Regions from separate parts of the Kitasatospora sp. NPDC127035 genome, predicted to be linked through region 4. Evidence: riboswitches for the same ligand, from Rfam matches in the RefSeq annotation. Region 4 holds a riboswitch; each other region holds the start of a gene.
The links. A riboswitch is a leader RNA that binds a small molecule or an ion and turns the genes downstream of it on or off. The one in region 4 is predicted to bind cyclic di-AMP.

Region 1 (5,741 bases), on a different contig from region 4:
CCTTCGAGCCCCGGGTGCAGCAGCTGACCGACCGGCTGATCGACGGGTTCGCGGAGCGCGGGAGCGCCGACCTGATCCACGAGTTCGCCTTCCCGCTCCCCATCTACGCGATCTGCGACATGCTCGGGGTGCCCGCCGAGGACCAGGACGACTTCCGGGACTGGGCCGGGATGATGATCCGGCACGGCGGTGGCCGGCGCGGCGGTGTGGGGCGCGCGGTGAAGCGGATGCGCGAGTACCTGGCGGAGCTGATCCACCGCAAGCGGGCGGACCTCGGGGACGACCTGATCTCCGGGCTGATCCGGGCCGGTGACCACGGCGAGCACCTCACCGAGAACGAGGCCGCGGCGATGGCCTTCATCCTGCTCTTCGCCGGGTTCGAGACGACCGTGAACCTGATCGGCAACGGCACGTACGCGCTGTTGCGCAATCCCGGCCAGCGCGCCCTGCTCCAGGAGTCGATCGCCCGTGGCGAGAGCGGTCTGCTGGAGACCGGGATCGAGGAACTCCTGCGCTACGACGGGCCGGTGGAGCTGGCGACGTGGCGGTTCGCGACCAGCCCGCTGACCATCGGAGGGGTGGACATCCCGGCCGGGGACCCGGTGCTGGTCGTGCTCGCGGCGGCGGACCGGGACCCGGCGCGGTTCGCCGACGAGAACACCCTCGACCTGGCCCGCGCGGACAACCCGCACCTGGGCTTCGGGCACGGCATCCACTACTGCATCGGCGCCCCGCTGGCCCGGTTGGAGGGGCGGTCCGCGCTGGCCACGCTGCTCTCCCGGCTGCCCGACCTGCGGCTCGCCGAGAGCCCGGAGAACCTGCGGTGGCGCGGTGGTCTGATCATGCGTGGACTTCGTGAACTTCCCGTGGAATTCACCCCCGAGAAGATGCCCGAAAGGGCCTCTTCCGGGCAGTCGTCCGGTGCTCCGTCCGATCGGTGAGGCGACCCGCGACACGCTGACGGAAGGTCTCCGACCAGGCAGGACGGCGAGATTGAACCGCCACCAACCCGGACATAGCGCCCCCGTTGGTGAGCGATCCATCACCTGACGTGATTTCCGTGTGATACCGACGATATGAGCTTGTGATTGCTCTACGGATCTGTCTACTCTCCGTGGAGTTCGCAGCTGCGAGCCCCGAGCACGGAACGCCGAGTCCTGCCCGTCGTGCCCCGGGAAACCGACCAGACCCTGGGCAGGGGCGGGGGAACCAGGTTTGTTGCCGTCCCCCACGGCTTGGGGTGAAGCCGCCTCGCGCGGCCGGGCCACCTCCCGGTCCGAACCCGACAGCTCACCTCGCAGGCGTGCGGAGAGGGACCTCTTCATGCTGTTCGTCGGAACCGGCCGTCATCGTCGTCGTACCCAGACCGAGAAGGCCATCGCCGTCGCCGGCGTCGCCGGTGTCGGGCTGGCCCTGCCGATCCTCAGCGCCACCGGTGCCTCCGCCGCCCCGGTCTCCACCTGGGACGCGGTCGCCCAGTGCGAGGCCGGCGGCAACTGGAGCATCAACACCGGCAACGGCTTCTACGGCGGCCTGCAGTTCACGCCCAGCACCTGGAAGGCGTTCGGCGGCACCTCGTACGCGCCGCAGGCCAACCAGGCCTCCAAGGCGCAGCAGATCTCGGTGGCCGAGAAGGTCCTCGCCTCGCAGGGGCCGGGCGCCTGGCCGGTCTGCTCCAAGAAGGCGGGCCTGAGCAAGGGCGGCGCCCCGGCGGCGGTCGACACCTCGGCGGACGCCAAGCCGGCCGTCCCGCAGGCCGCCACCCAGCCGAGCGCGCCGCAGACCACCGCCCCGCAGACCACCGCGCCGAAGCACGCCGCGCCGAAGTCGGCCCAGCAGGAGAAGCCGGCCCAGGCGGCCAAGCAGGCCCCGAAGCACGCCGCGCCGAAGCCGCAGGCCCAGCAGGACCGGCCGCAGGTGCAGCAGTACGGGCAGGCCCCGTCCTTCTCCGGCACGTCCGGCTGGGACGCCGACGCGAAGGTGTTCTGGTACGAGAACAACGGCGGCTGGTACTGGACCAGCCACCAGAGCGTCTACCAGCAGTACGCCGGTCAGGCCGCGGTCCAGGACGCCCGTCCGGCCGCCGCCCAGAGCGCCCCGGCCGCCCAGCAGGGCGCGGGCCACGGCTACACCGTCCGGGCGGGCGACACGCTCGCCGGCATCGCCGCCGGCCAGGGTGTCTCCGGCGGCTGGCAGGCGCTCTACGACGGCAACCGCGGCACCGTCGGCGGCGACCCCGACCTGATCGTCCCCGGCCAGGTGCTCACCCTCGGCTGATGCCGTTTCGCCGGTGGATCGCGAGGGGGGCCGGGTTCGACCGGGTCCGGCCCCTTCGTCCCGATCCGGCCCCCTTCCGTGGGGCAACCAGGTGAACTACCGGCGGGTAGCCGTGCCACACGCTGAGACGGGACCCGGGCCGACGTGGCCCGGAGAGCCCGTGCGGTTAGGCTCTGGTCGTAACGACTCCGCAATCGTCCGGCCGACAGCACCCACCGTCAGCCGAACCTGTTTCCGCTAGGAGATGCCTCGTGCCGTCCATCGATGTCGTCGTAGCCCGTGAGATCCTCGACTCGCGTGGCAACCCCACGGTCGAGGTCGAGGTGGGCCTCGACGACGGCAGCACCGGCCGCGCCGCTGTCCCGTCGGGTGCCTCCACCGGCGCCTTCGAGGCGCTGGAGCTCCGCGACGGTGACAAGAACCGCTACTTCGGCAAGGGCGTGGAGAAGGCCGTCCTGGCCGTCATCGAGCAGATCGGCCCGGAGCTCGTCGGCTACGACGCCACCGAGCAGCGCCTGATCGACCAGGCCATGCTCGACCTGGACGCCACCCCGGACAAGTCCTCGCTCGGCGCCAACGCCATCCTGGGCGTCTCGCTGGCCGTCGCGCACGCCGCCTCCGAGGCCAGCGACCTGCCGCTGTTCCGCTACCTGGGCGGCCCGAACGCGCACGTCCTGCCGGTCCCGATGATGAACATCCTCAACGGCGGCTCGCACGCGGACTCCAACGTCGACATCCAGGAGTTCATGATCGCTCCGATCGGCGCGGAGTCCTTCTCCGAGGCCGTCCGCTGGGGCGTCGAGGTCTACCACACCCTCAAGGGTGTGCTGAAGGAGCGCGGCCTCTCCACCGGCCTGGGCGACGAGGGCGGCTTCGCCCCGAACCTGGACTCCAACCGCGAGGCCCTGGACCTCATCGTCGAGGCGATCCAGAAGGCCGGCTACGTGCCGGGCAAGGACGTCGCGCTGGCGCTGGACGTCGCCTCCTCCGAGTTCTACGAGGACGGCGCCTACCAGTTCGAGGGCAAGGCGCTCACCTCCGCCGAGCTCATCGAGTACTACGCCGGCCTGGTCGCCGCCTACCCGCTGGTCTCCATCGAGGACCCGCTGGACGAGTCGGACTGGGACGGCTGGAAGGCCATGACCGACAAGCTGGGCGACAAGGTCCAGATCGTCGGCGACGACCTGTTCGTCACCAACCCGGCCCGCCTGGCCCGTGGCATCGAGACCGGCACCGCCAACGCGCTGCTGGTGAAGGTGAACCAGATCGGCTCGCTGACCGAGACCCTGGACGCCGTCGAGCTGGCCCAGCGCAACGGCTACCGCTGCATGATGTCGCACCGCTCCGGCGAGACCGAGGACGTCACCATCGCCGACCTGGCCGTCGCGACCAACTGCGGCCAGATCAAGACCGGTGCCCCGGCCCGCTCCGAGCGCGTCGCCAAGTACAACCAGCTGCTGCGCATTGAGGAGATCCTCGACGACGCCGCCGAGTACGCCGGCCGCGGCGCCTTCCCGCGGTTCAAGTACGAGGGCTGACACACACAGCTCCCGCCGGTGCCCCGCCTGTTCACCCCGTAGGGTGGACGGCGGGGCACCGTCGCGACCAGGAGGGGACACCGGAGATGGCAGGCTGGAGGATCCCGGGCTTGGCGGCCCGGCCTCGGTTCACGAGCCGGGCGACCGTCCTCGTGCTGGTGCTCTGCTCGCTGGTGGCGATCCTGGCGTACCCGACGCGGCAGTTCATCTCGCAGCGTTCCGAGATCTCCTCCCAGCGGGCCAAGGCCGAGCACGCCCGGCAGCAGGTCGAGCAGCTCCGCCGGGAGAAGGCCCGCTGGCAGGACCCCGAGTACGTCAAGGTGCAGGCCCGCGCCCGGCTGCACTACGCGATGCCGGGGGAGACCCCGTACATCGCGGTGGACCCGGCCGCCGGGGAGGCGACCAGGTCGTCCGTCGGCGCGCCGCCGCCCGCACAGGGCCCGGCCACCGGGCCGGCCAAGGCGGCCAGGCCCTGGTACGCCGGCATCTGGGACTCGGTGGACGCCGCCGCAGCCCCTGCCGCCGCCCCGGCCGCCGCCTCCGCCCCTCCCTCACCACCCGCCCCCGCCCCCGCTGGAGACAGCTCCTCCCATGACCACTGAGAACCACCCCACCGTCTCCGACGAGGACGTCGCGGCCATCGCCGCGCAGCTCGGCCGGGTCCCGCGCGGCCTGCGCGGCGTGGCCCACCGCTGCCCCTGCGGCAACCCGGACGTCGTGGAGACGGCCCCCCGGCTGCCGGACGGCACGCCGTTCCCGACCCTGTACTACCTGACCTGCCCCAAGGCCGCCTCGCTGATCGGCACCCTGGAGGCGGACGGCGTGATGAAGGAGCAGAGCGCCCGGCTGGCTGAGGACCCGGAGCTGGCCGCCGCCTACCGGAAGGCGCACGAGGACTACATCGCCCGGCGCGACGCCATCGAGGTGCTGGAGGGCTTCCCGAGCGCCGGCGGCATGCCGGACCGGGTCAAGTGCCTGCACGTGCTGGTCGGCCACTCGCTGGCGGCCGGCGAGGGCGTCAACCCGCTCGGCGACGAGGCGATCGGCCTGCTGGAGGACTGGTGGGCCAAGGGCCCGTGCGTCTCCCCCGCCGAGGTCACCGCGGCCGGTGAGCGGGTGGCCCGCAACCGGGCCAAGGCGAAGGACGACGCGGCCGTGATCGCGGCCAAGGAGCAGAAGACCGCCGAGCGCGCCGCCAAGCGGGCCTCCCAGGAGGCCGGGGAGGACGGCGCGTGACCGTCACCAGGGTCGCCGCGATCGACTGCGGCACCAACTCGATCCGGCTGCTCGTCGCCGACCTCGACCCGGAGACCGGCGCGATCACCGACCTCGACCGGCGGATGGTGATCAACCGGCTGGGCCAGGGCGTGGACCGGACCGGCCGGCTGCACCCGGACGCGCTGGCCCGCACCTTCGCGGCCTGCCGGGAGCACGCGGAGGTCGTGTCCGGCTTCGGGGTGGACCCCGGGCGGATCCGCTTCGTGGCGACCAGCGCCTCCCGGGACGCCGAGAACAGCGCCGAGTACATCGAGGGCGTGCGCGCCGTCCTGGGCGTGGAGCCCGAGGTCGTCAGCGGCGAGGAGGAGGCGCACCTCTCGTTCGTCGGCGCCACCAAGGAGTTCACCGGCGGTCAGTTCCCGGCGCCGTACCTGGTCTTCGACCTGGGGGGCGGCTCGACCGAGTTCGTGCTCGGGGACGAGGACGTGCGGGCCGCGCGTTCGGTGGACATCGGCTGCGTCCGGCTGACCGAGCGGCACTTCGGCGGCGCCGAGCTGCCCTCGGCGGAGCAGGTCGAGGAGGCGCGGGCGCACGTCCGGGCCGAGCTGGACCGGGCGGCGGAGAGCGTCCCGCTGACCGGTGCGGCCACCCTGGTCGGCCTGGCGGGCACGGTGACCACCCTCTCGGCCATCGCCCAGGACCTCCCCC
Region 2 (5,741 bases), on a different contig from region 4:
GGCCTCGCGCCAGCGTCCGGCGGCGTAGGCCTCGGCACCGAGTTCGGCCCGGAGCCCGGCCAGTTCCTCGGCCACCAGGAGGCGCACGAGGTCGGCGGTGGCCTTCTCCCCGGTGTCGGCGAGGACGACGTCGTTGTGGATCCACTGCCAGATCTGCGAGCGGGAGATCTCGGCGGTGGCGGCGTCCTCCATCATGTGGAAGATGGCGACCGCGCCCACGCCGCGCAGCCAGGCCTCGATGTAGCGGACCCCGACCTGGACCGCGTTGTGCAGACCCGCACGGGTGCAGCTGCCGCCGGCGCCCGCGACGTCCAGCAGGTCGGCGGCGGTGACCGGTCCGGCCGGCCCGGGGTTCTCCTTCTGGTGCGGGCGGTCGCCGAGGACGGCGTCGAAGCAGGAGCGGGCGACCGGGACGAGGTCCGGGTGGGCGACCCAGGAGCCGTCGAAGCCGTTGCCCGCCTCGCGCTCCTTGTCGGCGGTGACCTTCACCAGGGCGGCCTCGTTGACCGCGGGGTCCCTGCGGCTGGGGATGAACGCGGCCATGCCGCCGATCGCGTGGGCACCGCGCCGGTGGCAGGTCCGGACGAGCAGCCGGGTGTAGGCGGCCATGAACGGCGAGGCCATGGTGACGCTGTTGCGGTCCGGCAGGATGAAGTGCTCGCCGGCGTCGCGGAAGTTCTTGACGATGGAGAACAGGTAGTCCCAGCGGCCCGCGTTGAGCCCGGCGGCGTGCTCGCGCAGCTCGTAGAGGATCTCGTCCATCTCGAACGCGGCGGTGACGGTCTCGATCAGGACGGTGGCCCGGACGGTGCCGTGCGGGATGCCGAGTTCGGCCTGCGCGTGGGTGAAGACGTCGTTCCAGAGCCGCGCCTCCAGGTGGCTCTCGGTCTTCGGGAGGTAGAAGTACGGACCGGAGTTCGGGTCCCCGCCGCCACGGGCGAGCAGCCGGGCGGCGTTGTGGAAGAAGTAGAGGCCGAAGTCGAGGAAGGCGCCGGCCACCGGTTCGCCGTCGACCAGGAGGTGGGTCTCGTCCAGGTGCCAGCCGCGCGGGCGGACCACGACGGTGGCCAGCTCGGCGGCGGGCCTGAGCGTGTAGGCCCTGCCGGCCGGGGAGGTGAAGTCGATCCGGCCCTCGAAGGCGTCGATCAGGTTGAGCTGACCGCCGACGACGTTCTCCCAGGTCGGGGAGGTGGCGTCCTCGAAGTCGGCGAGCCAGACCCGGGCGCCCGAGTTGAGCGCGTTGATCACCATCTTGCGGTCGGTGGGGCCGGTGATCTCGACCCGCCGGTCCTGGAGCGCCCGGGGCGCCTCGGCGACCTTCCAGTCGCCGGCGCGGACGGCGGCCGTCTCCGGGAGGAAGTCCAGGGTGCCGGTGCGGGCGATCTCGGCACGGCGCGTGCGGCGGCGGGCGAGCAGCTCGCGACGGCGGTCCTCGAACGCGCGGTGCAGGCCGACGACGAAGGCGACCGCCTCCGGAGTGAGCACCTCCTCGGCCCGGTGGACGCGCGGACCGGCGACAGTGACGACCGGAGCGGCGGGAGAGGCGCCGGGTCCCTGATCTGTAGCCATGAGCAGGACACTCCTAAGACAGTTGATCCTTGAGACGGTTGATCGGCAGGTGATCCGAACCCCGGCAAGCGGAGGACTTGATTCTGTAAGGTGGAGACTAGTTTCCGCGATACAGAATTTCAACGGTTTGTTGAGGAGATCGCCGAGACTGTACCCCTCCCCCGACAGCGAAGGAAACGCCGGTGGCCCCGACCTCCGACAGCCCGTCCGACAGAGCCTCCGACCGGGCCCCGGCCCCGGCCCCGGAGCGCGCCACCGGCGGCGTGCAGTCCGTCGAGCGCGCCTTCCACCTGCTGGAGGCACTGGCCGACTCCGGCGGCGTGGCGACGCTCAGCGAACTCTCCGCCTCCTCCGGTCTGCCCATGCCCACCATCCACCGCCTGGTTCGTACCCTCGTACAGCAGGGCTATGTCCGCCAGGACACGGCGCGCCGCTACACCCTCGGCCCGCGGCTCATCCGGCTCGGCGAGACCGCCGGGCGGCTGCTCGGCAGCTGGGCCCGTCCCTACCTGGCCGAGCTGATGGAGGCCACCGGCGAGACGGCCAACCTGGCCGTGCTGGAGGGCGGCGAGGTGGTGTACGTCGGGCAGGTGCAGTCGCGGCGCTCGATGCGGATGTTCACCGAGGTCGGCCGCCGGGTGCAGCCGCACTGCACCGGGGTCGGCAAGGCGCTGCTGGCACAGCTGCCCGAGGAGGAGGCGCGCGCCGTCCTGGGCCCCAACCCGCTGGCCGCCCACACCCCGCACACCGTGACCGACCCGCAGGAGCTGATCCGCCAGCTCGCCGAGGCGCGCGAGCGCGGTTACGTGGTGGACGACCAGGAGCAGGAGATCGGGGTGCGCTGCATCGCGCTCGCCGTCCCCGGCGCGCCCACGCCGACGGCGCTCTCGGTCTCCGGACCGGAGGCCCGGGTCCGGGCGCTGGAGGAGCAGGCCGGATCCGCCTCGCTGGTGCCGGTGATGCACGAGATCGCGGCCCGGCTGGGACAGGTCCTGGCCCCCTGACACCGCCCCGCCGGAGGCCCGGCCAAGGCGCTGTCGGAGGCAGTGCCGGAGGCCGACCGTGCGGGACGTCGGAGCCGCCGCCCTCCCCTGCCCGGGTTCGCCCGCCCGGGCGACCCGAGGGCGGGTTGGCCCGGCCGCGGCGGACGGGTCGGTCACTGTGGATCGGGACGTGCCCGCGACGGCGCGGGGCGCACGAACGCAGAGGCAGGGTGAGCGGCGATGTCGCGCAGAGGGTCCGTACGGGGTTTCCTCGGAAGGTCGCTGACGGTGGGGTCCGCGCTGGTGGCGCTGGCCGCCGGACCGGCGTGGGCGTGTCCCGACGCCGACGCGACGGCGGGCACCGACCCGGGCAAGGAGAGCGCGGCGACGGCACCCGCGGCGCCCGCGACGCCCGCCGTCTCCGACTCGGACCTGGCGGTGGTCCGGCTGGACCCGGACGCCGCCGCGCCCGGCGGCACCACCACGGTGCACGCCTTCATCAGCAACACCGGCCCGGAGCGGACGGCCTCCGCGTTCACCGTCGTCGTCACCCTGCCGGAGGGGGTGACGGCCGAGGGGCCGTTCTTCCCGGAGAACTGCTACGAGTTCCAGAACGGCCACCGGGTGCGCTGCACCTTCCCGGCCGGGCTGGGGGTGTACCGCAGCGCGACCGCCCTGATCCCGGTCAGGCTCGCCACGACCGTCCCCCTCGGCAACCTGGAGGGCGGCTACGTCGCGGTGCGCGGCGACGACGACCACAACGAGGCCAACAACCGGCAGCCGTTCGCGATCGAGGTCGTGCAGACCGCCTGAGACCGCCCGCTCCTCCGGGAGCGGACGGTCTCGGGGCCGGTCCTAGCGGTAGACCCGGACGTAGTCCGCGGCGAAGGTGATCGGCGCGGTGCCCTGGGGCGCGGGGTGGTACTGCCCCGCGCTCAGGGACAGGTTGAGGATCAGGTACGCGGACCAGGTGGTGCCGACGCCCTTGCCGTCCGAGAAGACCTTGACCCCGTTGACGTACCAGTCGACGGAGGTGGCGCCGTAGTGGGTGCCGATGGTCACCCAGCCGTCCTTGGCTATCGCCTTGGCGTCCGTGTAGTACAGGTGACCCGGCTTGACGTGGTTGGTCAGCTCCAGCAGGTTCGGGTTGTCGGGGTGGTACTCGAAGGTGTCGATCTCCCCGTTGCCGTTCTTCCAGGTCCACAGCGCCGGCCAGGCGCCGGTGCCGGCCGGGAGCTTGACCCGGGTCTCGGCGTAGTCGCCGGTCTTCACCTGGAAGCCCTCACCGGAGTACTCGGTGGTGAGCAGCCCGGTGTCCCAGGACTGCTTGCCGTTCTCCAGCTTGTTGGCGCCCGGCCTGGCGGTGAACGTGGCGGCGCCGCCGCCGACGGTGACGTTGTTCTTGTTCAGCCAGTCGAGCTTGTTGTCGTCGGGGTTGTGGTTGCCGTAGCGGTAGGCGCTGCTGCGGTCGCCGGTCCAGCGGGAGCCGTAGGCGATCGGGCCGCTGAACTCGTCGGACCAGGTGAGCTTCTTGCCCGCGACGGGGGCACCGGTGGCGGGGGGCGTCGTCGGGCTCGTGGTGGGGGGCGTGGTGGGGGGCGTCGTCGGCGACGGGGTGGGGGTCGGGCTCGGCGTGGCGGTGGCGGAGACCACCAGCTGCCGGGAGGGCAGGTTGTGCCAGGCACCACCGAGGTCCTGCCAGAAACCGAACTGGGTGTAGGTGCCGGCCGCCAGGGTGCGCGCACCGGTGGTGATCGACAGGCCGCTCGGGCAGATCTGCGCGTTGCTGACGTTGCCGGGGAAGTCGAGGTTGCGGCCGGCCGCGTCGCGGATGCCGACGCCGACGGTCTTGGCGGTGAAGCAGGCCGAGGAGTGGACGGCCAGCGAGGCGGTCGAGGCCTTGCCGGCGACCATGGTCGCCGGGGTGAGGGCGTCCTGGGTGACGGTGGGCGCGGTGACGGCCTGGGCTCCGGTGAGGGCCGGGACGCCGAGCAGGCCGGCGCCGGTGACGGCGAGCACTCCGGTGGCGGCGAGGGCGGCGGTGCGGCGCCGGTGGGTGGGGCGGGCGTGGCGGGGCGCGTGGCGCCGGGCAGGCCGGTGCGGGGCAGGGGGCATGGCTGGGTCCTCTACGACGCCTGCGAGGTGAGCTGTCGGGTTCGGGCTGAGGTTGCCCGGCCGCCCGGGGAGCGGCTTCACCCCTAGCCGCGGTCCGGGCGCGGAGGCGCACGGACCGGGCACTGACCTTGGGTCCCCCGCTCCCGTCCGCTGTGGTGCTCGGGTGCCGACCGGCGGGTGGACAGGACTCGGCGTCCCGACGGCGGGAGTCCGCGACAGCGGACGCCCCTGCAGGCTAGGCAGGCCGCCGGGGACCGGACAACCTCGCACGGACGGTTGTCGCGCAGGTCACAGACCCGGCGTCCGCGGATGATCAACGCGCCTGCGGAGTTGATCAGTTGGGAGGAAGCTACGGATCAGGCCCCGGCCGGGACCCTCCGGTCCGGGGCGGCACCGGCGCCGCGCTCCCGAGGAGCACCGCGGCCCGGTCGAGGAGGGCCGCCCGGAAGGACCGCCCGGGAGGGCAGGTTCCCCGACCGGTGGCGGGGCGGAGCGGGAGGCGGCCGGCAGGAGGGCGCGGCAGGAGGACGTCCGGTGCGGGGCCCGGCCCGTCGGCCCCGGCCCCGTGCCCGAGTACGCCGCGAAAGACGGGGCGGTCGGATAGGTTGGGGATCCAACCGCGCCGGAACCGTCCGGACCGCACCGGGAACCGCATGAGAGACGAGGACCAGCCCCACCATGACCGCCCCCCTGCCCGGCTTCGCCGGCCGCACCTTCCTGTTCCAGGTCGACAACGGCGCAGCCTTCCGCAACGCCTACTCGGCCGACGGCAAGCGGCTGCGCTGGGAGGGCCTCGGTGAGTCGGCCGGCCAGTGGGAGGACGTCGCCCTGCACGTCGCCGAGGTCGGTCCGCAGCTGTACTTCGTCAGCTGGACCGAACAGAGCGGCATCACCGTCAGTCACGTCATGGACCTGGGCCGGATGACGGTCCGCGCGTTCTGGACGTACGAGGGCGAGGGCGGCCGGGTCGGCGAGCTGCACACCGGCACGCTGCAGTCCGTGGCCTGACGGCCGCCTGTCGGCCCCGGGCCACCGGGGACGTGCCGGCCGTCCTGGCCGCCTGCCGATCGGGCC
Region 3 (5,741 bases), on a different contig from region 4:
TGGGCCGAGGTCGCCTTCGCCTCCACCTTCATGCTCAGCTCCGACAAGTACACGCTGGCCGTCGGCCTGCAGACCTTCGTCAGCGAGCACGACGCCCAGTGGAACCTGATGGCCGCCACCGCGGTGCTGATCGCGATCCCGTCGTCGGTCCTCTTCTACCTGGTGCAGCGCCACCTGGTGACCGGTCTGACCGCCGGCGCCTCCAAGTCCTGAGCGCGCCCGGACCGCCGCTCCCCGCGCCCGACCGATCCTCCGATCCCCGCTCCTCTGATCCCCGAGGGATACCGTCCATGACCCAGAACCTGGCCGACACCTCCCGGCCCGCCGCCGACGCCACCGCTCACGAGGCCGGTGCCGGCGCGGACAGAGGCTGGTGGCGGGACGCGGTCATCTACCAGGTGTACCCGCGCAGCTTCGCCGACTCCAACGGAGACGGCATGGGCGACCTGCCCGGAATCCGCAGCCGCCTGCCCTACCTGCGCGACCTCGGCGTGGACGCCGTCTGGCTCTCGCCGTTCTACGCCTCCCCGCAGGCCGACGCCGGCTACGACGTCGCCGACTACCGCGCGGTGGACCCGATGTTCGGCACCCTGATGGACGCCGACGCGCTGATCCGCGACGCGCACCGGCTGGGCCTGCGGATCATCGTCGACCTCGTCCCCAACCACTCCTCCGACCAGCACGAGTGGTTCAAGCGCGCGCTGCGCGAGGGTCCCGCCTCCCCGCTGCGCGACCGCTACCACTTCCGCCCCGGCAAGGGCGCGAACGGCGAACTGCCGCCCAACGACTGGGAGTCCATCTTCGGCGGCCCGGCCTGGACCCGGACCGAGAACCCGGACGGCACCCCCGGCGACTGGTACCTGCACCTGTTCGCCCCGGAGCAGCCCGACTTCAACTGGGAGAACCGGGCCGTCGCCGACGAGTTCCGCTCCATCCTCCGGTTCTGGCTGGACATGGGCGTCGACGGCTTCCGCATCGACGTCGCCCACGGCCTGGTGAAGGCCCCCGGCCTGCCCGACCTCGGCGGCTCCGACCAGCTCAGGCTGCTCGGCAACGACGTCATGCCGTTCTTCGACCAGGACGGCGTGCACGAGATCTACCGCAGCTGGCGGAAGATCCTCGACGAGTACCCGGGGCAGCGGATCGGCGTCGCCGAGGCGTGGACCCCGACCGTCGAGCGCACCGCCAACTACGTCCGCCCCGACGAACTGCACCAGGCCTTCAACTTCCAGTACCTGGGCACCTCCTGGGACGCCGCCGAGCTGCGCGCGGTGATCGACCTCTCGCTCGACTCGATGCGCCCGGTCGACGCCCCCACCACCTGGGTGCTCTCCAACCACGACGTCACCCGGCACGCCACCCGGTTCGCCAACCCGCCCGGCCTCGGCACCCAGATCCGCACCGCCGGCGACCGCGCGCTCGGCCTGCGCCGGGCCCGCGCCGCCACCCTGCTGATGCTCGCGCTCCCCGGCTCCGCCTACGTCTACCAGGGCGAGGAGCTCGGCCTGCCGGACGTCACCGACCTGCCCGACGAGGTCCGTCAGGACCCGTCGTTCTTCCGCAAGGCCGGCCAGGACGGCTACCGCGACGGCTGCCGCGTCCCGATCCCGTGGTCCGGCACCGAGGCCCCGTACGGCTTCGGCCCGACCGCCGGCGGCCCCAGCTGGCTGCCGCAGCCCGCCGAGTGGGCCGGGCTCAGCGTCGAGGCGCAGACCGGCGACCCGACCTCCACCCTGGAGCTGTACCGCTCCGCACTGGCCGTCCGCCGGGCCCGGGCCGAGCTCGGCGCCGGCACGGGGGTCGAGTGGCTGGAGAGCCCGGAGGGCACCCTGGCGTTCCGCCGCGGCGCGTTCGTCTGCACGGTGAACACGACCGCCGGCCCGGTCCGGATACCGGTGCCCGGCCGGCTCCTGCTGAGCTCCGCCGGCGCCGACCCGCTGATCGACGGCGGCGGGACGGTGCTCGCACCGGACAGCACCGACTGGTGGGCGGTCTGACGTGGTTGCAATAGGCTCTGGGACCGTGACTACGGCGCGACTCTCAGACATCGCGGCGCAGGCGGGGGTCAGCGAGGCCACCGTCTCCCGCGTGCTCAACGGCAAGGCGAACGTCTCGGCCGCCACCAGGCAGACCGTGCTGGCGGCACTCGACGTGCTCGGGTACGAGCGGCCCACCCGGCTGCGCCAGCGCAGCGCGGGCCTGATCGGGCTGATCACCCCGGAGCTGAGCAACCCGATCTTCCCCGCGCTGGCCCAGGTGATCGAGCAGGTGCTGAGCCGGCACGGCTACACGCCGGTGCTCTGCACCCAGACGCCGGGCGGCTCCACCGAGGACGAACTGGTGGAGATGCTGGTCGACCGGGGCGTGGCGGGCATCGTCTTCGTCTCCGGCCTGCACGCGGACACCACCGCCGACCACGACCGGTACGCCCGGCTGGCCGGCCGCGGGGTGCCGTTCGTGCTGATCAACGGGTACAGCGAGAAGATCGACGCGCCGTTCATCTCGCCGGACGACCGGGCCGCGATGTGGATGGCCGTCCAGCACCTGGCCGAACTCGGCCACGAGCGGATCGGGCTGGCCGTCGGGCAGCGCCGGTACGTGCCCGTGCTGCGGAAGATCGAGGGGTTCACCGCCGCCCTGTGCGAGGTGCTCGGGCGCACCCGGGAGGAGGCCGAGGGCCTCGTCCACCACACCCTGTTCAGCGTGGAGGGCGGCCACGCGGCGGCCGGCGCGCTGCTCGACAAGGGCTGCACGGCGATCGTCTGCGGCAGCGACATGATGGCGCTCGGCGCGATACGGGCCGTCCGGCAGCGGGGCCTGACGGTGCCGCAGGACGTCTCGGTGGTCGGGTTCGACGATTCGCCGCTGATAGCGTTCACCGAGCCGCCGCTGACCACCATCCGCCAGCCGGTGGAGGCGATGGCCACCGCCGCGGTGGACGCCCTGCTGGAGGAGGTCGGCGGAAACGCCGCCCAGCGCGGGGAGTTCATGTTCCAGCCCGAGCTGGTGATGCGCGGCTCGACCGGCGCAGGCGCGCGCTGACGGATCGGACGAACGGCCGGGGTCCGGGAGCAGGCCGCTCCCGGACCCCGGCCGTTCGTCGTGCGGATCAGCCCTCCTGGACGGCCGGGCGGTCCGGGGTGACCCGGTGGCCGTCGGCGGCGTCGCCGGTCCGGGTCTCGGTGCGCCGCCCCCGGTCCAGGTAGTCGCGGAGGATCAGTTCGACGGCGTCCTGCGGGCTCTTCGTGCCGGACAGCATCATCGCGTCGATCGCGAGGTTGGCGTCGAGCGTGACGGTGACCTGGGCCATGGTGACTCCTCCTCGGGGACAGAGCAGCAGCATGCCTGGTGCGGCCGGATTTGACCATGACCTTCCGGGGCGGGGCGTGCGGGGTTCCGGGGGCGGTCCGGCGCGGGACGCACCGGGGCCCCCGGGGAGGGAGCGACCTGGCTCCTCCCCGGGGGCCCCGGGCTTTCGCGGGTCAGACCCGGCCGTGGGTCAGACCCGGCCGGCGAAGTCCGGGGCCCAGTTGGCCAGGGTCTGGGTCCGCACGCCCGACCTCGGGTTGGCGGCCTCGACGTACTTGCCGTCACCGATGTAGAGCGCGACGTGGTGGACGCCGGAGTCCTTGCCGTTGTTGGACCAGAACAGCAGGTCGCCCGGCTTGAGGGCGTCGAGCGAGACGTGCGTGGACGCGGCGGCCTGGTCGGCGGCGACGCGCGGGACGGTGATGCCCGCGGCGCGCAGCGCGGCCTGGGTGAGGCCGGAGCAGTCCCAGCCGCCGTTGCCGGTGCCGCCGTAGACGTAGGCCTGGCCGACCTTCGACTGGGCGAAGGAGACGGCCGCGGCCATGCTGCCGGTGGCGGCCTGGGCCGGGGCCGGGGTCTCGGCCTGGGCGGCGGGCTTGGCGGCCGGCTTGGTGGCCGGGGCGGGGGTCTGGGCGGCCGGCTCGGTGGTGGCGGTGCCGGTCCCCGTGTCCTTGGCCCGGTTGAACCAGTCGAAGCCCTTGCCGGACTCCTCCGAGGCCTGGTTGCCCTTGGCCCGGTCGCCGAAGGTCAGGTGCTGGCCCGGGTAGATGCTGTGCGGGCCCTCGGTCAGGGTGGCGCGGTTGAGCTCGTAGAGCCGCTCCCAGCCGCCCTGGACGTCGTTCTTGTCGGCGATGGAGGAGAGCCAGTCGCCGACGGCCACGGTGTAGTCGGCGGACTGCTTCCGGTCGCCCTGCTGGCCGGTCTGCTGGCGCCACTGGCGCCCGTCCTGGCCGCCGTCGCCCTGGCGGGCGGCGTCGGTGGCGGCGGGAGCCTGCGCCTGCGGCTGGGCGGCCTTGGGCGCGGCGGGCTGCGTGGCCTTCGGCTGGGCGGCGGGCTTGGCGGCCGGGGCCGGGGTCTGGACGGCCGGCTTGGCGGCGGCCGTGGAGGTGTCGACGGCGGCCGGGGTGCCGCCCTTGGTCAGGCCGGCCTTGACCGAGCAGACCGGCCAGGCACCGGGGCCCTGCACGGCGAGCACCTTCTCGGCGATCGCTATCTGCTGGTCCTTGGTGGCGAGGTCGGCGCGCGCGGCGAACGAGGTGCCGCCGAACTCGGCCCAGGTGGAGCTGGTGAACTGGAGTCCGCCGTAGAAGCCGTTGCCGGTGTTGATGCTCCAGTTGCCGGTGCTCTCGCACTGGGCGACCTTGTCCCAGGTGGCGACGGAGGCGGCCGAGGCGGTGCCGGTGGTGAGGCAGGGGATGGTGAGGCCGATGCCCGCGACGCCGAGGGTGGCGATGGCGCGACGGGTGCGGCTGGACAGGCGGGTGCCGTTGGTGGGCAGCATGAAGACGCGGTCCTCTCCCACGCCTGCGAGGTGAGCTGTCGGATTCGGGCTGGAGTTGCCCGGCCGCGCTGTGGACGCGGCTTCACCCCTAGCCCTGGTCGGTCCGGGGACCGGCCTGGGCGAACTACCTGTGGTTCCCCCGCTCCTGCCGTGGTGCTTCGTACTTCCAGCGCACCCGACGGCAGGACTCGGCGTTGCAGGGGAGCTGGGTCCGTGTGGCCACGAACGGGGAGCACGTTAAGCAGAGCCGCCTTCAAACCGCAAACATGTGTGAGGCACGTCACTGTTTGCGAAATCCGTGGTGGGTGGCTGTCCTTCATGATCAGAAATGACCGATTTCATGCAACGCCCGTCGCGGTCAACGCAACTGCCTATGCTTCAGAGCGTCGGTAGGACGCCGGCGCCGCCGCAGCCGCCCGTGGGGAGGGCTACGCACCGATGGCCATGGACGAGGACCCGGACCCCGCCCGGCCGACCGGCCGGGCGCGCGGAGCGCACCGCAGGGCAAAGCATCGCAGAGCGGACATCCCGCCCGAACCGCACCTAACTCCCTTAAGTCGCCGCACTTTACTGCGCTGGCTCGCCGTCGGCACCGCCTTCGCGGCGGTCAGCGGCGAGGAGGTGCTGCGGCGCTCGCTGAGCGGCCCGACCGAACCGGTCGCCGCCGTCGCCGGATCGTCCACGGCCGTCGGCGCGGACCGGACGGGAGCCGGAGGCCACGGTGGGGCGTCCCCCGAGGCCGCTCCGGTCGGCGCCGCGCCCGAACAGCCGGCCCCCGCGCCCACCGTCGACCAGAGCGGCCGCCGCTGGTCCGACCCGGCCGGCTGGGGCGGTGCCGTGCCCGGCCCGAGAAGCACCGTGCGGATCACCGACCGGGTGCTGCTCGACACCGACGCCGCCGTCGGCACGCTGCTGGTGGAGCCGACCGGCG
Region 4 (5,741 bases):
CGGCGTCGACTCGACGTAGAAGACGTGCTCGACACCGTCGCTGTCGTAGAAGTCGAACAGCTTGTAGCCGGGCCAGTCGGTGTAGGTCGGGAAGACCCAGTGGTAGACGGGGTAGAGCGCGAGCGACCAGCCCACGGTCAGGAAGACCGTCGACATCACGAGGCTGAGGATCGCCCACGGGAACATCACCACCTGGTAGAGCACGGCCTTCCAGCCGGCCGCGTCGGCGAGGCGGGCGGTGACCCCGCCCCAGACGCCGGGCCGGGTGGCCACGACCGGCTCCGGGCCGGGCACGTCCAGGGCGAGCATGGTGCGCACCCGGGACCGCTCCAGCCGGCCGAAACCGCGGGCGGCCGTGGTCAGGGCGGCCAGCACCGGCAGGCCGAGGACGGTGACGAAGGTGCCGAGGCCCAGGCAGAACAGCGTGACGGCGAGGGTGAAGCCGGCCGTCACCACCGGCAGGCCGGTCAGCGTGTAGCCGAGCTCTCGGTAGAAGTAGGAGGTGAACGGGGCCCGCCAGGCGTACGGCGGCTCCTCGGTACGACGGACGACGCCGTCGTGGCGGTCGTACGCGTCGTACGCGTCGTACTCGCTGCGCTGCATGCTGTGGGTGCTCATGGCGGGGTCTCGGTCCCTCGGGTCGGTCTTCGTGCGGCGTGTCCTGCTGACTCCTCAAGCCTGCCGAAACGCCGTCGCGGCGGACATCCGGCTCCCCGGCGAACCGGAGGTGGGGTTATCCCCCCTCCCCCCGGCGTCCCCCCGTCACCGCCCCGCAGGACCGGGCCACTCCTCGGCGAGCAGGGCGTACCGGTAGGAGTCGTGCCGGCGGCCGCGCAGGCGGACGTCGTGCCGGATCCGGCCCTCCGGCCGGAACCCGGCCCTGGCCAGGACCCGGACCGACGCCGCGTTGTCGACGTCCACCCGGGCCTCCAGCCGGTGCACGCCGAGCGCACCGAAGGCCAGGCCGCAGAGCAGCTCGGTGATCTCGCCCGCGTAGCCGCGGCCCCAGACGTCGCGGCGCAGCGCGTAGCCCAGCGACGCGGACCGGCGGTCACCGAGCCCTAGCGCGGCGTTGCCGATCGGGACGGCGTCGGCCGGGTCCTCGGCATCCGCGAGCCGGGTGACGGCGAGCCGGTAGACCGTCCGTTCCTCCTGCTGGGCCTCCTCCAGGTACTGCTCGATCTGGTCGGCGCAGTCCTCCCGGTCGCGCGCCTCGAACGGGAGGTACCGGGTGGCCTCCGGGTCACCGAAGACCGCGTACAGCGCCTCGACGTCCTCGGGGGTGTGGTGGAACTCGCGGATGGCCAGCCGGGGGCCGGTGAGTCGGACGGGCACCATGCCTGCCGACCCTACCCCCGACCAGCGGTTACGGTTCGTGGTTATGGAAGACGAAGACCTGCGGCTCGCCCCGCGCACCAAGGCCGCCGAACTGCTCGCCTGGGCGGAGACGGAGGGCCGCGCGCCGGTGCCGGAAGGCCCGCTCCGGGCAGTGCTGGCGCTGCTGGAACTGGGCGGGGGCAGGATGCACGACGGCTGGCCCGAACTGACCTCGGGCGCGGTCGAGCACCTGCTGTACGAACGCCTGCACCTGTACGTCCAGCCCGCGCCGGGGGAGGACCCGCTGGCGTACGGCGCGGCGGTGCGGCTGCTGATCGACCACCAGCGGGCGGCGCGGCGGCTGAACGCCAAGCGGCAGGAGCGGCTGCACGCGGAGGCCGAGTGGCAGGGCGAGCTGGCGACCGGGCTGCTGCGCCGGGCCGACCTGGTGACCTGGCCGCGGCTGTACACCCTGCTGCTGCGTGCCGACGGGGTGGACACCGCCGACGGGGACGCGGTCCGGTCCTGGCTGGAGGCCTTCGGAGGGCTGGCCGAGGAGGAGCGGCTGGCGGCGTTCGCGGCGCTGGAGGAGGACGGCACACTGGACCCGGTGGACGACGGGGGCTGGGGCGGCGGGACCAGGGAGCTGGCGGTCGGGATGGCGTCGGACGGTGCGCGGCGGCTGCTGGAGCAGGGGCTGATGCAGCGCAGTTACCGGAACCTGGCGGAGCTGACCGCGTTGGGCCGGCCGATGCCGTCCGAGCTGGCCGGGGACTTCGGGGCGTTCGAGGAGGCGGCGGTCGGGGCGGCGCTGGAGCTCTCCGGCGAGTGGACGGTGCCGGGGCTGCCGTGGCTGCTGGTGGACGAGTTCCCGGAGCTGGCGGCGGAGCCCGGGCAGGCGGAGATCGACGCCTACCTGGCGGCGCTCCCGGAGGAGACGCCGGACGACCCGTCGGACCTCCGGTGGGACCACCCGTCGGACGACCCGTCGGGCGACCGGTGGGACGACCCGTCGGGCGAGCCGCACGGGGAAGAGTCCGGGGAGCGGCCCGGGGCGTGACGGACGCGCGGGAGCCCCGGCGCGGTCCTCGAAGGACCGCGCCGGGGCTCCTCGGCGTCGAACGGGTCGCAGCGCCTCGCGGGCTGCCGGGCTCGGCTCAGCGCGGCTCGGCAGGGGTCGCAGGGATCAGGGGTTGATGCCGCGCTGCTCGAACCAGCTCTCCGGGTCGACCGGGGCGCCGCCGCCGGGCCGGACCTCCAGGTGCAGGTGCGGGCCGGTGACGTTGCCGGTGGCACCGACCTTGCCGATCTGCTGGCCGGGGACGACCTTGCCCGAGCCCTTGATGATCGAGGAGAGGTGGCAGTACCAGATCTCGGTGCCGTCGGGCAGGGTCTCGACGATCCGGTAGCCGTAGGACCCGGCCCAGCCGGCCGAGGTGATGGTGCCCTGGCCGACCGCGTAGACGGCGGTGCCCGTGTCGGCGGCGAAGTCCAGGCCGGTGTGCAGGTGGGCCCAGTAGCGGGCGCTCTGGCCGTAGTGGGCGGAGAGGCTGTAGTCGCGCACCGGCAGGTTGATGGCGGCGAGCTTGGCCTTCTCGGCCTCCTCGGCGGCGCGCTTGGCCTGCGCCTGCTGGGCGACCTGGGCGGCGCGCTTGGCCTCGGCCTCCTGGGCGGCCTGCACCCGGGCGGTCTCGTCGGCGGCGGTGCGCTGGCTGTCGGCCTGCTGCTGGATCCTGGCGGCGAGGGCGAGCCCGGGGTCGGCCGAGAGGGCGACCGGGGTCTCGTCCGGCACCTCGACGGCGGGCGCGGCGGCCGGCGTCGCGGAGGCGAAGCCGGTGGCGCCCAGGGTGGCCGCGACGGCGGTGACGCCGAGCAGCGGAGCGGTGCCGCGGGTCTGACGGGGCATCCGGTGCCGGTTGATCTCGGCGGTCTGCGGAGCGGTCTCGTCCGCCGGGCCGCCGAACAGGCCCGGGTGGGCCGCAGGGCGGGGGTGGTCGAGCAGCTGGGTACCGGCGGAGAAGCCGGACGGGTGTGCCGGGGTGTGCGTCGACGCCACGGAGGCGCGCTCCTTTCCTTCCTTCGCGCCTACCGGGTTAGCTGACGGGTTCGGAGCAGGAAGGTCTCCTACGGCTGGGCCTGGGCCCGGCCGATTCACCCCAAGGAACATGGTTCCCCGGCTCCCTGGCCTGCCCGAAGGCCGGCCGGCGGGATTAGGCGACGGCGCACGGTGCCGTCTGGTTACGGCGTTAGGGACCGCGCTGCGTTATCAAACGTTAATCCGAGAGGCCCCCGATTCCAAGCCATCTGTTGAGGAGGACGGGATACGGGCCGGACACGCGCGGTCCGATGGGCGTTTTGGGACGATTGACGACAACTGACACTACCGAACGTGATAGGACGTCAACGAACGGCCCCCCATCTGAGTACCTCTACTCATGTGCGACCGGAGTCCGCGCGGCCATCCTGGCGCCATGAGCACACCGATGCAGTCACGCACCACGGCCGCGTACTACGTCCAGGCCGTCCTGTCCTTCTTCCTGTCCGCCGTCGCCCTCGCGATCGGCATCGCCTACCTCCCGGTCGGGGCCTGGACCCGGGCCTTCCTCGGCCTCGGCCTGCTCTACACCATCACCTCCGCGTTCACGCTGGCCAAGGTGGTCCGGGACCGGCAGGAGTCCACCGAGCTGGTCACCCGGGTCGACCAGGCCCGGCTGGACAAGCTGCTGGCCGAGCACGACCCGTTCAAGGTGGAGGGGGTCTGAGGCGGAGGGCGCCCCGGCGCCTCCGCCGGGAGCGGTCACCGGGCCGGCCGCCGGACCGGTCGTCACGCCCGGCCGCCGCGCCCGCCCCCCTCGGAAGCGGGTCATAGCTTGACGGCTAAGGCTATTAGCCTTAGCTTTATGGCTATCGGCGCAGTCGCCGACGACCCGAACCCGCGCGGCGAGCCCGCCCGCGGCGGACCGAGGAGGCCCACCATGACCGGCACCGCCCCCGTCACCCGCTACCTCGACCTCCCCGGCGGCCGACTCGCCTTCGACGACTCCGGCCACGGCGACGGCGTCCCCGTCGTTCTGCTCCCCGGCATGCTCGACAGCCGGGCCACCTACCGGCACCTGCGCCCGCTGCTGACCGCCGCCGGCCGCCGGGTGATCACCATGGACCTGCGGGGCTTCGGCGAGTCCTCGATCACCTGGGACGACTACTCGCCCTCCGCGATCGCCCGCGACGTCCTCGCCCTGCTCGACCACCTCGGCATCGAGCGGGCCGCCCTGGCGGGCAGCTCGTACACCGGCGCCACCGTGGTCCGGGCCGCCGGGGACGCGCCGGAGCGGGTCGCCGGGATCGTCCTGCTGGACGCCTTCGTCGAGAACCCGCCGCCGAACGCCCTGCAGCGCGCGGTGGTCGGCGCGATGGGCGCCCTCCTCGTCCACTCGCCGGCCTTCTGGGGCCTGTACCAGCGGAGGTTCGCCTACCCGACCGCCAAGCCGGCCGACCACGACGCCTACGTCGACGGGCTGGTCGCCGCGATGCGCACCCCCGGCCGGAAGACCGCCACCCGCGGCTACGTCCGCGGGGACTCCGCGCCCACCGGCTGGACCTCAGCCGTGCGGTGCCCGGCCCTGGTCGTGATGGGCTCCAAGGACCCCGACTTCTCGAAGCCGGAACTGGTCGCCGACCGGCAGGCCGCCGCGCTCGACGCGCGGAAGGTGATGATCGAGGGCGCCGGGCACTACCCGATGGCCGACCACCCGCAGGCCACCGCCGACGCCCTGCTGCCCTTCCTCGCCGCCCTGGCCTGAGCCGCCCACGGGGCCCGGCTCCCCCCGGGCCCGAAACCGCGCAGCCCGGCCCTGAGCGGCTCCGCGCGGCCCTGAGCGGCCGTACGCGCCCCTCGCAGCCCCAGCCACCACCGAAGCACCCTGGAGAACCGCCGTGCCCCGAGTCGGTCTGACCCCCGAGCAGGTCGTCGACCACGCCCTCGCCCTCGTCGACGAGCAGGGCCCCGAAGCCCTCACCCTGGCCGCCGTCGCCGGGCGCGCCGGCGTCGCCACCCCCTCGCTGTACAAGCACGTCAGCGGCGGCCTCGCCGAGCTGCGCCGGCTGGTCGCGGTCCGGGTGACCGGAGAACTGGCCGACCGGCTGGCCGAGGCCGCCGTCGGACGCGGCGGGGACGACGCCGTCGCCGCCGTCCTGCGCGCCTACCACGCGTACGCCACCGAGCACCCGCACCGGTACGGCGCCCTGCCGCAGGCGCCGCAGCCGGACGAGGACCTCGCTGCGGCGGCGGCCCGGCTGGTCGGAGTGATCGTCGCGGTGCTGCGCGCGTACGGGCTGGAGGGCTCCGAGGCGATCCACGCGGCCCGGACCTTCCGCTCGCTGGCCCACGGCTTCGCGGCGCTCTCGATCGGCGGCGGCTTCCGGCT

Region 1: linked by a shared signal. The riboswitch ahead of ACFWIC_RS14530 (transglycosylase family protein) and the one ahead of ACFWIC_RS09530 (M23 family metallopeptidase) in region 4 are both predicted to bind cyclic di-AMP.
Region 2: linked by a shared signal. The riboswitch ahead of ACFWIC_RS19625 (hypothetical protein) and the one ahead of ACFWIC_RS09530 (M23 family metallopeptidase) in region 4 are both predicted to bind cyclic di-AMP.
Region 3: linked by a shared signal. The riboswitch ahead of ACFWIC_RS01145 (transglycosylase family protein) and the one ahead of ACFWIC_RS09530 (M23 family metallopeptidase) in region 4 are both predicted to bind cyclic di-AMP.

What each region holds. Positions count from the first base shown of each region.
Region 1 is NZ_JBHXDN010000017.1:4,979-10,719, reverse strand. It holds gene ACFWIC_RS14535 (cytochrome P450) at 1-941, shown strand, start outside; cyclic di-AMP (ydaO/yuaA leader) riboswitch at 1,172-1,318, shown strand; gene ACFWIC_RS14530 (transglycosylase family protein) at 1,324-2,277, shown strand; gene eno (phosphopyruvate hydratase) at 2,529-3,815, shown strand; gene ACFWIC_RS14520 (septum formation initiator family protein) at 3,926-4,417, shown strand; gene ACFWIC_RS14515 (DUF501 domain-containing protein) at 4,389-5,051, shown strand; gene ACFWIC_RS14510 (exopolyphosphatase) at 5,048-5,741, shown strand, end outside.
Region 2 is NZ_JBHXDN010000026.1:78,830-84,570, forward strand. It holds gene aceB (malate synthase A) at 1-1,569, opposite strand, end outside; gene ACFWIC_RS19615 (IclR family transcriptional regulator) at 1,752-2,573, shown strand; gene ACFWIC_RS19620 (hypothetical protein) at 2,841-3,365, shown strand; gene ACFWIC_RS19625 (hypothetical protein) at 3,408-4,667, opposite strand; cyclic di-AMP (ydaO/yuaA leader) riboswitch at 4,677-4,825, opposite strand; gene ACFWIC_RS19630 (MoaF N-terminal domain-containing protein) at 5,346-5,675, shown strand.
Region 3 is NZ_JBHXDN010000002.1:17,009-22,749, reverse strand. It holds gene ACFWIC_RS01165 (carbohydrate ABC transporter permease) at 1-213, shown strand, start outside; gene ACFWIC_RS01160 (alpha-amylase family glycosyl hydrolase) at 291-1,997, shown strand; gene ACFWIC_RS01155 (LacI family DNA-binding transcriptional regulator) at 2,023-3,042, shown strand; gene ACFWIC_RS01150 (hypothetical protein) at 3,110-3,310, opposite strand; gene ACFWIC_RS01145 (transglycosylase family protein) at 3,500-4,831, opposite strand; cyclic di-AMP (ydaO/yuaA leader) riboswitch at 4,818-5,014, opposite strand; gene ACFWIC_RS01140 (hypothetical protein) at 5,249-5,741, shown strand, end outside.
Region 4 is NZ_JBHXDN010000010.1:168,256-173,996, reverse strand. It holds gene ACFWIC_RS09545 (sensor domain-containing protein) at 1-618, opposite strand, end outside; gene ACFWIC_RS09540 (GNAT family N-acetyltransferase) at 763-1,338, opposite strand; gene ACFWIC_RS09535 (hypothetical protein) at 1,382-2,377, shown strand; gene ACFWIC_RS09530 (M23 family metallopeptidase) at 2,504-3,373, opposite strand; cyclic di-AMP (ydaO/yuaA leader) riboswitch at 3,386-3,544, opposite strand; gene ACFWIC_RS09525 (YiaA/YiaB family inner membrane protein) at 3,789-4,079, shown strand; gene ACFWIC_RS09520 (alpha/beta fold hydrolase) at 4,218-5,117, shown strand; gene ACFWIC_RS09515 (TetR-like C-terminal domain-containing protein) at 5,251-5,741, shown strand, end outside.